One region of the Neptunomonas sp. XY-337 genome, then DNA from elsewhere that is predicted to be linked to it. Evidence: predicted binding sites of a transcription regulator. Region 1 holds the regulator's gene; each other region holds the start of a gene.

Region 1 (3,509 bases):
CGAAGGATTCAAATTGTAATGAGAGCGCCTGATCTTTACGTTGCGCAACGCGCAGCTTAACAGTGTCTCTGAGTTCGTATAGCGATAGACGCGTTGTATCAACACGTATATCTGCCAAATCGGCTATTGGGGAGAGCAGGTTGTGCTCAAAATTGATTGCATCTGATAAGTTATCAACACGGTCAGCCAGCGGATGGCGGCGGCGCGTTGAGCTGTATCGACGTAGGAGTGTTTCGTGAGAGGCGTCAAGGTAGACCATCTCAACACTGATCTCGTTATTACGCTTAACTTGATGCCAGATATCGGGCAGTTTTTCTAGGTTGCTGGACAGGTTACGGGCGTCGATACAGACGGCAACCCGCTTGAGTTGAGCATCATCATCAGTGATGTGAGAGATCAGTTCCGGGAGTAACTTGGCTGGAAGGTTGTCAATGCAATAAAAACCAACATCTTCTAGTGCCTGTAATGCGGTACTTTTTCCTGAGCCTGAGCGGCCACTGATGATTACCAGTTTCATGGTCTTTGCTCAATTAGTTGAAGGTGGACTCCAAAATCTGCATCAATTCCGAATCGCTTGCGGCGCTGCGCATTTTGTTACGATTATCCTCTTTGCTGAACGCTTCGGCGAGTGCGCCAAGGGTGGCAAGGTGCTGATCACACGCATCCTCGGGAACCAACAAAAAAAACATCAGGTCCACTGGGCGGTTGTCAATCGCATCAAAGTCCACCGGAGTTGCTAAGCGGACGAACACACCGACGGCTTCTTGCAGACCGGGGAAACGGCAGTGGGGTATCGCTACCCCATCGCCGATGCCGGTACTGCCTAACCTTTCCCTGTTAATTAATCCTGAAAATACTGCTTCTTCAGCTAGGTCGCTGTGCGATTGGGCGAGATGCTCGCTGATAATCTCAAGCGTCCTTTTTTTGCTGCCACCCTCTAAGTTGTTAAAGACTCGATCAGATGACAGCAGGGATAAAATTGACATGTTAGGCAGATCTATTCGTTATTTGTGACTTTTCATTTTTTCTTTGTGCTTAATGATTTGACGGTCAAGTTTGTCCGTTAAACCATCCAGCGCAGCATACATATCTTCGTGCTCATTCGCAGCAAAAATTTCACCGCCAGCAACGTGCATATTCGCTTCGGCCTTTTGGCTCTGCTTATCGACACTCAGGGTCACCTGTACGTTGGTGATGTTATCAAAATGGCGCTCCAATTTTTCAAACTTTGTATGAACATACTCAGACAGTGCTTCAGTAAGTTCTACGTGATGACCTGTAATGTTAATTTGCATAGCTATCTCCTTTACACAACAGCAGATGTGCTGTTAACAGAACTCATTAAACCAAACGCTTTCGCTCATTAGAAGGCGCGATTCCCATCGCTTCTCTATATTTTGCGATCGTTCGGCGCGCTACTTGAATACCTTCTTCATCCAGAAGTTTGGCAATCTTGTTGTCGCTTAGAGGTTTGGCTGGGTTTTCAGCTGCAATTAGCTTTTTGATGACAGCACGAATGGCTGTAGAGGAGGCTGCACCTCCGTCACTGGTATTCACGTGGCTTGAGAAGAAGTATTTCAACTCAAAAATGCCCCGTGGAGTATGCATATACTTTTGGGTTGTTACTCGGGAGATGGTTGACTCGTGCATCTCGACCGCTTCGGCAATATCGTGCAACACCATAGGCTTCATTGCCTCTTCGCCGTGCTCGAAAAAGTCCAGCTGCCGCTCAACAATCTGCTGCGAGACTTTTAGCATGGTTTCATTGCGGCTTTGCAGGCTTTTAATAAACCAACGTGCTTCCTGAAGATGATTCTTGAGATACGTGTTATCGGCGCTGCTATCGGCGCGCTTGATAAGGCTTGCGTACTCGGTGTTGATTTTCAGTGTCGGCGAGGCATCGTTATTGAGCCGTACCGTCCACTCACCTTTTACTTTTTCCACAAAGACGTCGGGTATCACGTATTCAGCGGCAGTATTGGAGATATAAGCCCCCGGCTGAGGGTTGAGTGACTGAATAAGCGTGACTACGGCTTGTAATTGTGGCTCTTTCAAGCGCAAACGACGCATTAACTGGCGATAATCATGCGTCCCCAGTAGGTGTATATACTGGCGGCATAGCGTTAGTGCTTGAGCCAAAAGAGGCGGCTTTTCTGGTAATTGCTCCAATTGAATGGCAAGGCACTCGCCCAAATCCCTTGCTGCAACACCGGGAGGATCAAACTGTTGAATGCGTTTGAGTACTGCCTCAACTTCATCGAGTTCACTTTCCGCAAATTGCTCGGGTTGCGCTTTTTGTAGATGCTCTAAAATATCTTCGGTGGAGACGCGCAGATAACCAGCGCTATCGATACCATCAATGATGACTTCGGCAATCGCGACATCCGTTTGGCTCATTGGTGTCAGGTTGAGTTGCCATTCCAAATGATCTTGTAACGTCTCTTCGGAGGTGTCGTTAGACTCCATGAAATCATCGTCACGACTAGCCGCGCTGCTGGAACCGCTGCTTATTTGATAAGTGTCGTCCCACGATGAATCGGTGGCCAGCTCCTCAGGAATATCGTTGCTCCACTCCTCCTCAAAGGCAGGTTCAGCGTCTTCACTCTTGGCGCTAGCTTCTGCTGTTGCTTGAGTGGTCGCATCTTCACTGGGGGTGGTGAGCTCTTTAGATTCTGTTTCTGCCGCTGAGGCGTCGCTTTCTTCGCCTGTTTCTAGCATCGGATTACTCTCCAATGCTTCTTGGATTTCGTGCTGTAGGTCCAGGGTTGATAGTTGTAGCAGTTTGATCGCTTGCTGCAACTGGGGGGTCATCGTGAGATGTTGCCCCATTTTAAGCTGTAAAGATTGCTTCATAATTTTGTAGAACTACTCCGAAACAGCAAGATCGTCACTTAGAGTCTAAAGGTATCCCCAAGGTAAGCAGCTTTTACCTGTTCGTTGGCGAGAATGTCTTGCGGTGAACCGTGAGCAAGAATCACTCCTTCACTAACAATATAGGCCTTTTCGCAGATATCCAATGTTTCTCGTACATTGTGATCGGTAATGAGTACGCCGATGCCTCTGGATTGCAGGTGTTTAATTGTCTGCTTGATATCGTTCACAGAGATAGGGTCGACGCCAGCGAAGGGCTCGTCTAGCAATATAAAACTTGGCTCTGAGGCGAGCGCTCTGGCTATTTCGACACGTCGACGTTCGCCACCAGATAGTGCCATCCCTAGGCTATCGCGCAGATGACTTATATGGAACTCTTCTAAAAGGCTCTCGAGCTTTTCACGCCGTTGCGCAGCTGACAGTTCAGGACGCATCTCGAGAATGCCCATCAGGTTGTCGTGAACGCTAAGCTTGCGAAATATTGACGCTTCTTGAGGGAGGTAACCGACACCGCGACGTGCGCGCTCGTGCATGGGCATCGCTGTGACATCGTCGTTATCGATACGAATAGCGCCGTTATCGGCACCAATTAAGCCCACGATCATGTAAAAACAGGTGGTTTTACCAGCCCCGTTGGG
Region 2 (3,509 bases), on a different contig from region 1:
CGTTATGGGTAAAAGAGTGAATTTACGAGTGTTGCTCGTTGATGGTGACGCACAGCGGATCAGGCAACTGACGTTAGCGCTGCACCAGCAAGGGCACCGCGTTATCTGTCACACCGCCGATATCGCTAGCTTGAATCAGCAAGTTGCTAAGGAGCAGCCCGATATCGTCATTATCGATATGGACTCGCCTGATCGAGATACGCTCGAGAGTATGGCGATGATGAGCCGCGAAAACCCGCGTCCCATCGTGTTTTTTGCCGAGCAGCAGAACGACCACCAAACGATGGCCGCGGCTATTAATGCAGGCGTGAGTGCCTATATCGCTGACGGTGTCCAGCCCGATCGAGTGACGGCCATTATCGATACCGCTATTGCCCACTTTAGTGCTCACGCGGCACTGCGTGAGGAGCTAGCGGAGATCAAAGGACAGTTAGCTGGGCGCAAAGTGGTTGAACAGGCCAAGGGGCTATTGATGAAGCATCAGGGCTGTGACGAAGCAGCAGCGTTTAAAACACTGCGTAAACTCGCGATGGATCGGGGTCAAAAGCTACCCGACGTTGCAGCGAGCGTAATTGACATTCTAAAGACGACCTAGGAGCAGATCATGGTAACAATAGATGCACTGGAAAAAACCGAACTGCAACTAGGCTTTGTGGCACTGGCGGATTGTGCCCCGTTAGTGGTGGCACGTGAGCAGGGCTTTTTCCGCCAGCAGGGGTTGCAGGTGGTGTTGAGTAAAGAGTCTTCGTGGGCATCGCTACGCGATAAGGTGAGCTACGGTTTGCTGGACGGTGCGCAGATGCTTGCTCCGCTGCCATTAGCGGCGACACTGGGACTCAATGGCAAACCGCAAAAGATGGAGACCCCCTTAGTACTGAGCCAAAATGGTATCGCGATTACGCTATCAAGCGCGCTACAACGCAGACTCAACATGGCTTGCGAGCCTGGGGAGGATCAACACGCACAAGGGAAAGCCTTTAAAGCGATGTTAGCCGAGCTTGGTTACCGCCCCATTATCGCCACGGTCTATCCCTTCTCGAATCACTACTATTTGCTGCGCTTCTGGTTGGCGCAGCATCAGATAGAGATTGGCCGTGATGTGGAGTTAATTGCCGCACCGCCTGGCAAGATGCTCAGTCTATTACAGCGCGGCGACATCGATGGCTACTGTGTGGGTGAGCCATGGAACAGCCTAGCGGTGCAGGAGGGTGCTGGTGAGCTGCTCGTGAGTAGTTACACGCTATGGGGAGCGCATATGGAGAAAGTTCTCGGGGTTACCAGCGAATGGGCGCGGTGCCATCCTAATACCTATCGGGCGATGACGCAGGCTATTTATCAAGCGTGCCAGTGGATTGGGCTGCCAGAACATCGGGACACGCTACTCAACTGGTTAGCTTTACCTCCTTATCTGGATGCTAGCCCGCAACAACTGCGTTCTGTGGCGTTACTGAGCACCTTAGAGCAGCGTTTTTCTGGGCGTGAGGTAAACCGGCCGAGTTTGCAACATGGGGAGTTTTTGTTGCAGCAGATGATGCGCTGTCAGCAGTTGAGTGCCTTGCCCGCTGATGCTCAAGCGCTGGTATCGAGCGTCTATCGAGAGGATCTTTTTACGTTATGGTGTGAACCTGCGGTAATCGATCAAAGGCTACGGGCAGCGCAATGATAAGCACTTTGTGCAATGCACCATGAGTGCGCACCGGTGCAGAAAATTGGCTTGTTGTTGTGCACCAGCTAAAGCATGAAATAGGACAAAATGCTGCTGGTTTTTTATTAAACTGTTGTTATTAAATGTTTTTTAATTTCTGGCACGTAGCCTGCTAGCTACCTAGCAACGGTAAAACGTTACAATCTTATCATGCTCATTATTAGCGTATAGGCAAAGGCGCCTGACTATCCTCTTCGGAGGTATGTCAGCGCCTTTTTTTTTAGCTGGAGGGTTAGATCGTGTTTAAACCTAAACAACGTGGAATGGCAAAGTTGGTCGCAACGGCCGCGCTAGGTTCGGTAATTGCAAGCGGTGCTGTGTGGGCCGAGATCGGCGAACCAGAAAAAGAAGATCTCAAGTTTGGTTTTATTAAATTGACCGATATGGCGCCTTTGGCGGTGGCTTATGAAAAGGGCTATTTTGAGGATGAGGGCCTCTACGTAACGCTGGAAGCTCAGGCAAACTGGAAAGTGCTGCTTGATCGGGTGATCGATGGTGAGCTTGATGGTGCGCATATGCTTGCAGGACAACCGTTGGGTGCGACGATCGGTTTTGGTACGCAGTCGCACATCATCACTGCGTTTAGTATGGATCTTAACGGCAATGCGATCACTGTATCGAACGATATCTGGAACCAGATGAAGCCTCACGTCCCTAAGGGTGAAGATGGTAAACCGCTGCACCCGATCAAAGCGGATGCACTGAAACCGGTTGTGGATAAATATAAAGAGGAGGGTAAGCCCTTCAACATGGGGATGGTCTTCCCGGTCTCTACTCACAACTATGAACTGCGCTACTGGCTGGCCGCAGGCGGAATCAACCCGGGCTACTATGCTCCGCATAAAGGCGATACTTCAGGCACTATTGATGCCGATGCGCTGTTGTCCGTGACGCCCCCGCCGCAGATGCCTGCCACAATGGAAGCCGGTACTATCTATGGCTACTGCGTTGGTGAACCTTGGAACCAACAAGCGGTATTTAAAGGGATTGGTGTACCGGTGGTCACCGATTACGAGATCTGGAAGAACAACCCAGAGAAGGTTTTTGGTGTCGCTAAGAACTGGGCTGATGAAAATCCCAACACACATATTCGCGTCGTGAAAGCGATGATCCGTGCGGCAAAATGGCTGGATGATAATGACAACGCTAACCGCCCTGAAGCCGTTGAGATCCTCTCGCGCTCTGAGTATGTCGGCGCAGACTATGACGTTATCGCCAACTCAATGACGGGCACCTTTGAATACGAGAAAGGTGACAAGCGCGCCGTGCCCGATTTCAACGTCTTCTTCCGCTATAACGCCACCTACCCATACTACTCCGATGCCATCTGGTATCTAACGCAAATGCGTCGTTGGGGACAGATCTCTGAGCCGAAATCTGACCAATGGTTCATGGATATTGCTAAGCAGGTGTACCGCCCTGATATCTACGCACAAGCGGCCCAAGCGCTTATCGAAGAGGGCAAAATGGATGCGAGCATGTTCCCTGACTTTGCAACGGAAGATGGCTTCAGAGCACCGCAAACCCACTTCATCGACAACATCGTTTACGACGGCACTCAGCCAAACGCTTACCTGCAGCAGTTCAAAATTGGCCTGAAAGGTGAGCAGGTCTTGCTATCGGATAATTAATCGTCAGCGCCCGTCTGTCGGGCGTTTCCTGTTCCCAAAAGGAAACCTGTTATGAGTACCTCAACATTAAGCCACCGCGTGTCTGATTCTATGGCTTTTGTCGCCCAACAGAGTAAACAGCTGGTGATTCCGCTGATCGGCTTACTCCTCTTTCTATTTATTTGGGAGGTTGG
Region 3 (3,509 bases), on a different contig from region 1:
TATTACCCGGCCATTCATAGGCTTGTAGTGCTGCCATCGCTCGCCCTGTAAAACCCAACGTGCACTTTTTATAGTGCGCTTCGTAGCGCTTACGAAAGTGATCCGCCAGCAGCGGAATATCATTTGTGCGCTCACGCAGTGGCGGAATGATCACGGTGTAGGCGTTAATGCGATAGAAAAGGTCTTGCCTAAAACGCCCCTGCGCGACCGCCTCTTCTAGGCTCTCGTTGGTCGCTGCAACAACGCGCACATCAATTTTTCTGAGTTTACTGTCACCTACGCGTTCCAGCTCACCCTCTTGTAGAACCCGCAGCAATGCAGCTTGAGCACGCGGCGATAGCTCAATGATCTCATCTAAAAAAATGGTGCCCTCATGCGCCCTTTCAAAACGCCCTATTCGATCTTGCGTGGCACCAGTAAAAGCGCCTTTTTGCACGCCAAACAGCTCAGACTCTATAAGCTCAGGGGGAATGGCGGCACAGTTAACCGCCACAAATGCGTTATCCCGCCGCGGACTTAAACTGTGGATACGCCGCGCTAATACCTCTTTGCCCGTGCCTGTCTCCCCTAACAGGAGCATCGTGACATCAGAATCCGAGCCACGATCAATCATCTTGAGCGCACTCGTAAAAGGGGGTGCAATACCGATAGCCGTCGGTGCATCACCCTCAACTTCCTCCACCGGTAAACGCTCCTCTAGCTCAGCTATCTGAGACTGCAGAGCGTAGACCTCATCAATGAGAGGGGCTTCTCTGAATAGCGCACGAAAAGACTCATGATCATCCCACTCCTGAGCCGGCTTGCCGACAATATGGCAGCGGTGATCACCTTTACCACGGCACTCTAGTTCGCGAAACTGAATTTCAATCCCCAAGAAATGCGATGAATAACTACATGCATAACCCAGCAGCATCCAGCACACCGGCTCGCTGAGCTGACCTAAGCTACTGCGACAAATCTCAACCTCGAACGAATCTTCCCATTCAAATTCCGCATAGAACGCTTGATTATCAAGATCGATCTCTAGTTTTAACGGTACTGCTTTCACCATGCCTCTAAGGCAATGCATTTGCGGGCCAGTTAGAAACGCTTCCTCGGGCGAGCTATCTGGCCTCACTAATAGAGCAAACTCGGCGTCTTTTAAGCCTGAGTAGAAGCCAAGGCGCATAAAAAAACCCTTAGCCCGCTCTAACCCCATCGTATTGATAATCTCCTTACGAAAGCTACCCATTGCGGCGATATCAAGTAGCAACGAACGGTGCTCTGAAAGCCAGATTTTTCCTGTTTCTGGCAGAAAGCGCAGGTGCTGAAGCAGATCTTCGCGATCAGGCAGAGCCATCTGAGGGTTAAGTGTCTGCATGGTGTAAATCCGTTTTTATATTTGTTTTTCACAGTGCAAAGGCGATCTATCTGTACCATATCAGCACCTTATCTGCACGGCTTTACCCCTTTATTGAGACCATCGGGCAATAACGTCGTCCTCCCTCGCAACAGCCCAATTTTATCTGCGAGCCCAAAATTTAATGATTTGATCAACTCCAAAGTTCCACTTCACCAAATGATCACTCGCCACAGTGATAAAAACTCAGACGCTAACCCAGAACAAAAAAAAGAAACAAATAAAAATCAAACACTTAAATAAAAATAAAACTTAACCTCTGTTAGTTGGCCCCCCAGTTGCAATGTCTCCCTCTGTGTAAACACCCTCGTCGGCATGTTAACCAAGCGGAGATCCAGATATGTCCCAGAACCTCCGGAGTCTAGATCCAGCTAGCTCCACCTCTGAGCAACCTATCGAGCGCCTAGTAAAGCTGGTTCGCGTTCGAAGCGCCTCAGATGCGCGCTTTGTGGAATTTGACTTTGCCATCGATGATCCACGGCTGTTTGTGGAGCTGATTCTGCCTCGCGAAGCATTCAAACAATTTTGTGAGCGTAATCAGGTTCAGATGATGAGTGAAGAACAAGCCAGTCTTGTCGATGGTGAGTTCAATAAATGGCGCTATGGCGAGGAAACCCTTATGGCAAGTAATCACGATAGGACGAGCTGCTGAAGTGCGTTTTTTCTAGAACAAACAGCTCACCAAATACTTCCTTCAACAAAAACAAATACCGGAAGCAACAATGAGTATCGAAATCAAGACAGCAACGTTGGACCCCGTACGCAACACCTATGCTCATATCGAGCGGCGCTTTGGTGATAAGCCGGCATCGCGCTACCAAGAAGCAACATATGATGTACAGTCCGAAGAAAACTTTCACTACCGTCCGCTGTGGCAACCGGAGTATGAGTTAAGCGACACACGCCGTACTGCGATTAAGATGAGCGACTGGTACGCATTTAAAGATCCACGGCAGTACTACTACGGCACTTACGTGCAGCAGCGCGCCAAAATGCAGGAAAGCGCAGAGAGTAACTATGCCTTTTTTGAGAAGCGTGGCTTAGCCGAGAAACTCCCTAACGCTGTGCGCGACATTGTTATCAGCTACCTTTTGCCACTACGCCATGTTGAGCATACCGCCAACCTCAACAATGTCTATTGCTCCGCTTATGGCTACGGAACCGCCATCACTCAAGCGATGCTATTTTGCGGCTCAGATCGACTCGGCATTGCACAGTATTTATCACGAATTGGCTTACTACTAGACGGTAATACCGGCGACAGCCTTACCCAAGCAAAAACGATATGGATGGAAGATAAGGCTTGGCAGCCGATGCGCGCACTCTGCGAAGAGATGCTCACAACCGAGGATTGGTTCGAGCTATTTATCGCACAAAACATGGTTGCCGATACCCTCGTTTACTCACTCTTTTTCGAAGCCCTAGACAACACATTGTCTGAGATGAACGGCGCTGATATCGCCATGCTGACGGAGTTAATGCAGGTATGGTTCAAAGACAACTCCCGTTGGAGTGACAGCGTCTTGAAAATTGCAGCCCAAGAGTCGCCAGAAAACGCCGCTCTACTCACTGAGTGGGCCAGCACTTGGCAACAAAAAACCACGCAAGCACTAGAGCCACTAATCGGTTCTGTGCTTTCCCAAGCTGACCTAGACACTGCACTGACTAGCCTATCAGCCCGCTTAACGAAGGCCGGACTAGGCCAATAGAGGTTCAGCATGTCAAAAGTTTATATCGCTCTACAAGAAAACGACGTCTCCCGCTACATCGTTGAAGCAATCGAAGAGGATAACCCTGATATCTCGATTCAATACATGCCAGCCTTGATCCGAATTGAGGCAGACAACTCGCTCATCATTAAGCGCGATACCGTTACAGAAAAACTGGGGCGGGACTGGGACGTTCAAGAGCTACATCTCAACCTGATTACCCTCGGTGGGAATGTAGATGAAGATGAAGAGCAGCTCTCGTTAACGTGGAACTAAAGCACTCAGCCGCACAGTGAACAAGAATAAAAAGGTACGAAACATGGCTACCAAGAAGCTTAACTTAAAAGACAAATACCGCCTTCTAACGCGCGATCTGGACTGGGAGTTCAGCTACCACGACC

The links. The regulator sigma-54, encoded in region 1, starts transcription at its own class of promoters, with help from an activator protein. The targets are predictions, from matches to a motif close to TGGCACNNNNNTTGCTNT.
Region 2: E4L36_RS09220 (CmpA/NrtA family ABC transporter substrate-binding protein) is a predicted target of sigma-54. The motif match lies at 1,804-1,821, and genes of this name have one in related genera.
Region 3: E4L36_RS09130 (phenol hydroxylase subunit) is a predicted target of sigma-54. The motif match lies at 1,667-1,684, and genes of this name have one in related genera.

Annotation. Positions count from the first base shown of each region.
Region 1 covers NZ_SPLL01000002.1:174,851-178,359, forward strand. Annotated here, with positions in the region: gene rapZ (RNase adapter RapZ) at 1-517, opposite strand, end outside; gene ptsN (PTS IIA-like nitrogen regulatory protein PtsN) at 531-986, opposite strand; gene hpf (ribosome hibernation promoting factor) at 1,005-1,295, opposite strand; gene E4L36_RS04450 (RNA polymerase factor sigma-54) at 1,342-2,853, opposite strand; gene lptB (LPS export ABC transporter ATP-binding protein) at 2,892-3,509, opposite strand, start outside.
Region 2 covers NZ_SPLL01000003.1:444,954-448,462, reverse strand. Annotated here, with positions in the region: gene E4L36_RS09230 (ANTAR domain-containing protein) at 5-595, shown strand; gene E4L36_RS09225 (CmpA/NrtA family ABC transporter substrate-binding protein) at 605-1,663, shown strand; gene E4L36_RS09220 (CmpA/NrtA family ABC transporter substrate-binding protein) at 1,969-3,336, shown strand; gene E4L36_RS09215 (ABC transporter permease) at 3,427-3,509, shown strand, end outside.
Region 3 covers NZ_SPLL01000003.1:424,722-428,230, forward strand. Annotated here, with positions in the region: gene E4L36_RS09125 (sigma-54-dependent Fis family transcriptional regulator) at 1-1,360, opposite strand, end outside; gene E4L36_RS09130 (phenol hydroxylase subunit) at 1,740-2,051, shown strand; gene E4L36_RS09135 (aromatic/alkene monooxygenase hydroxylase subunit beta) at 2,122-3,108, shown strand; gene E4L36_RS09140 (MmoB/DmpM family protein) at 3,118-3,384, shown strand; gene E4L36_RS09145 (aromatic/alkene/methane monooxygenase hydroxylase/oxygenase subunit alpha) at 3,428-3,509, shown strand, end outside.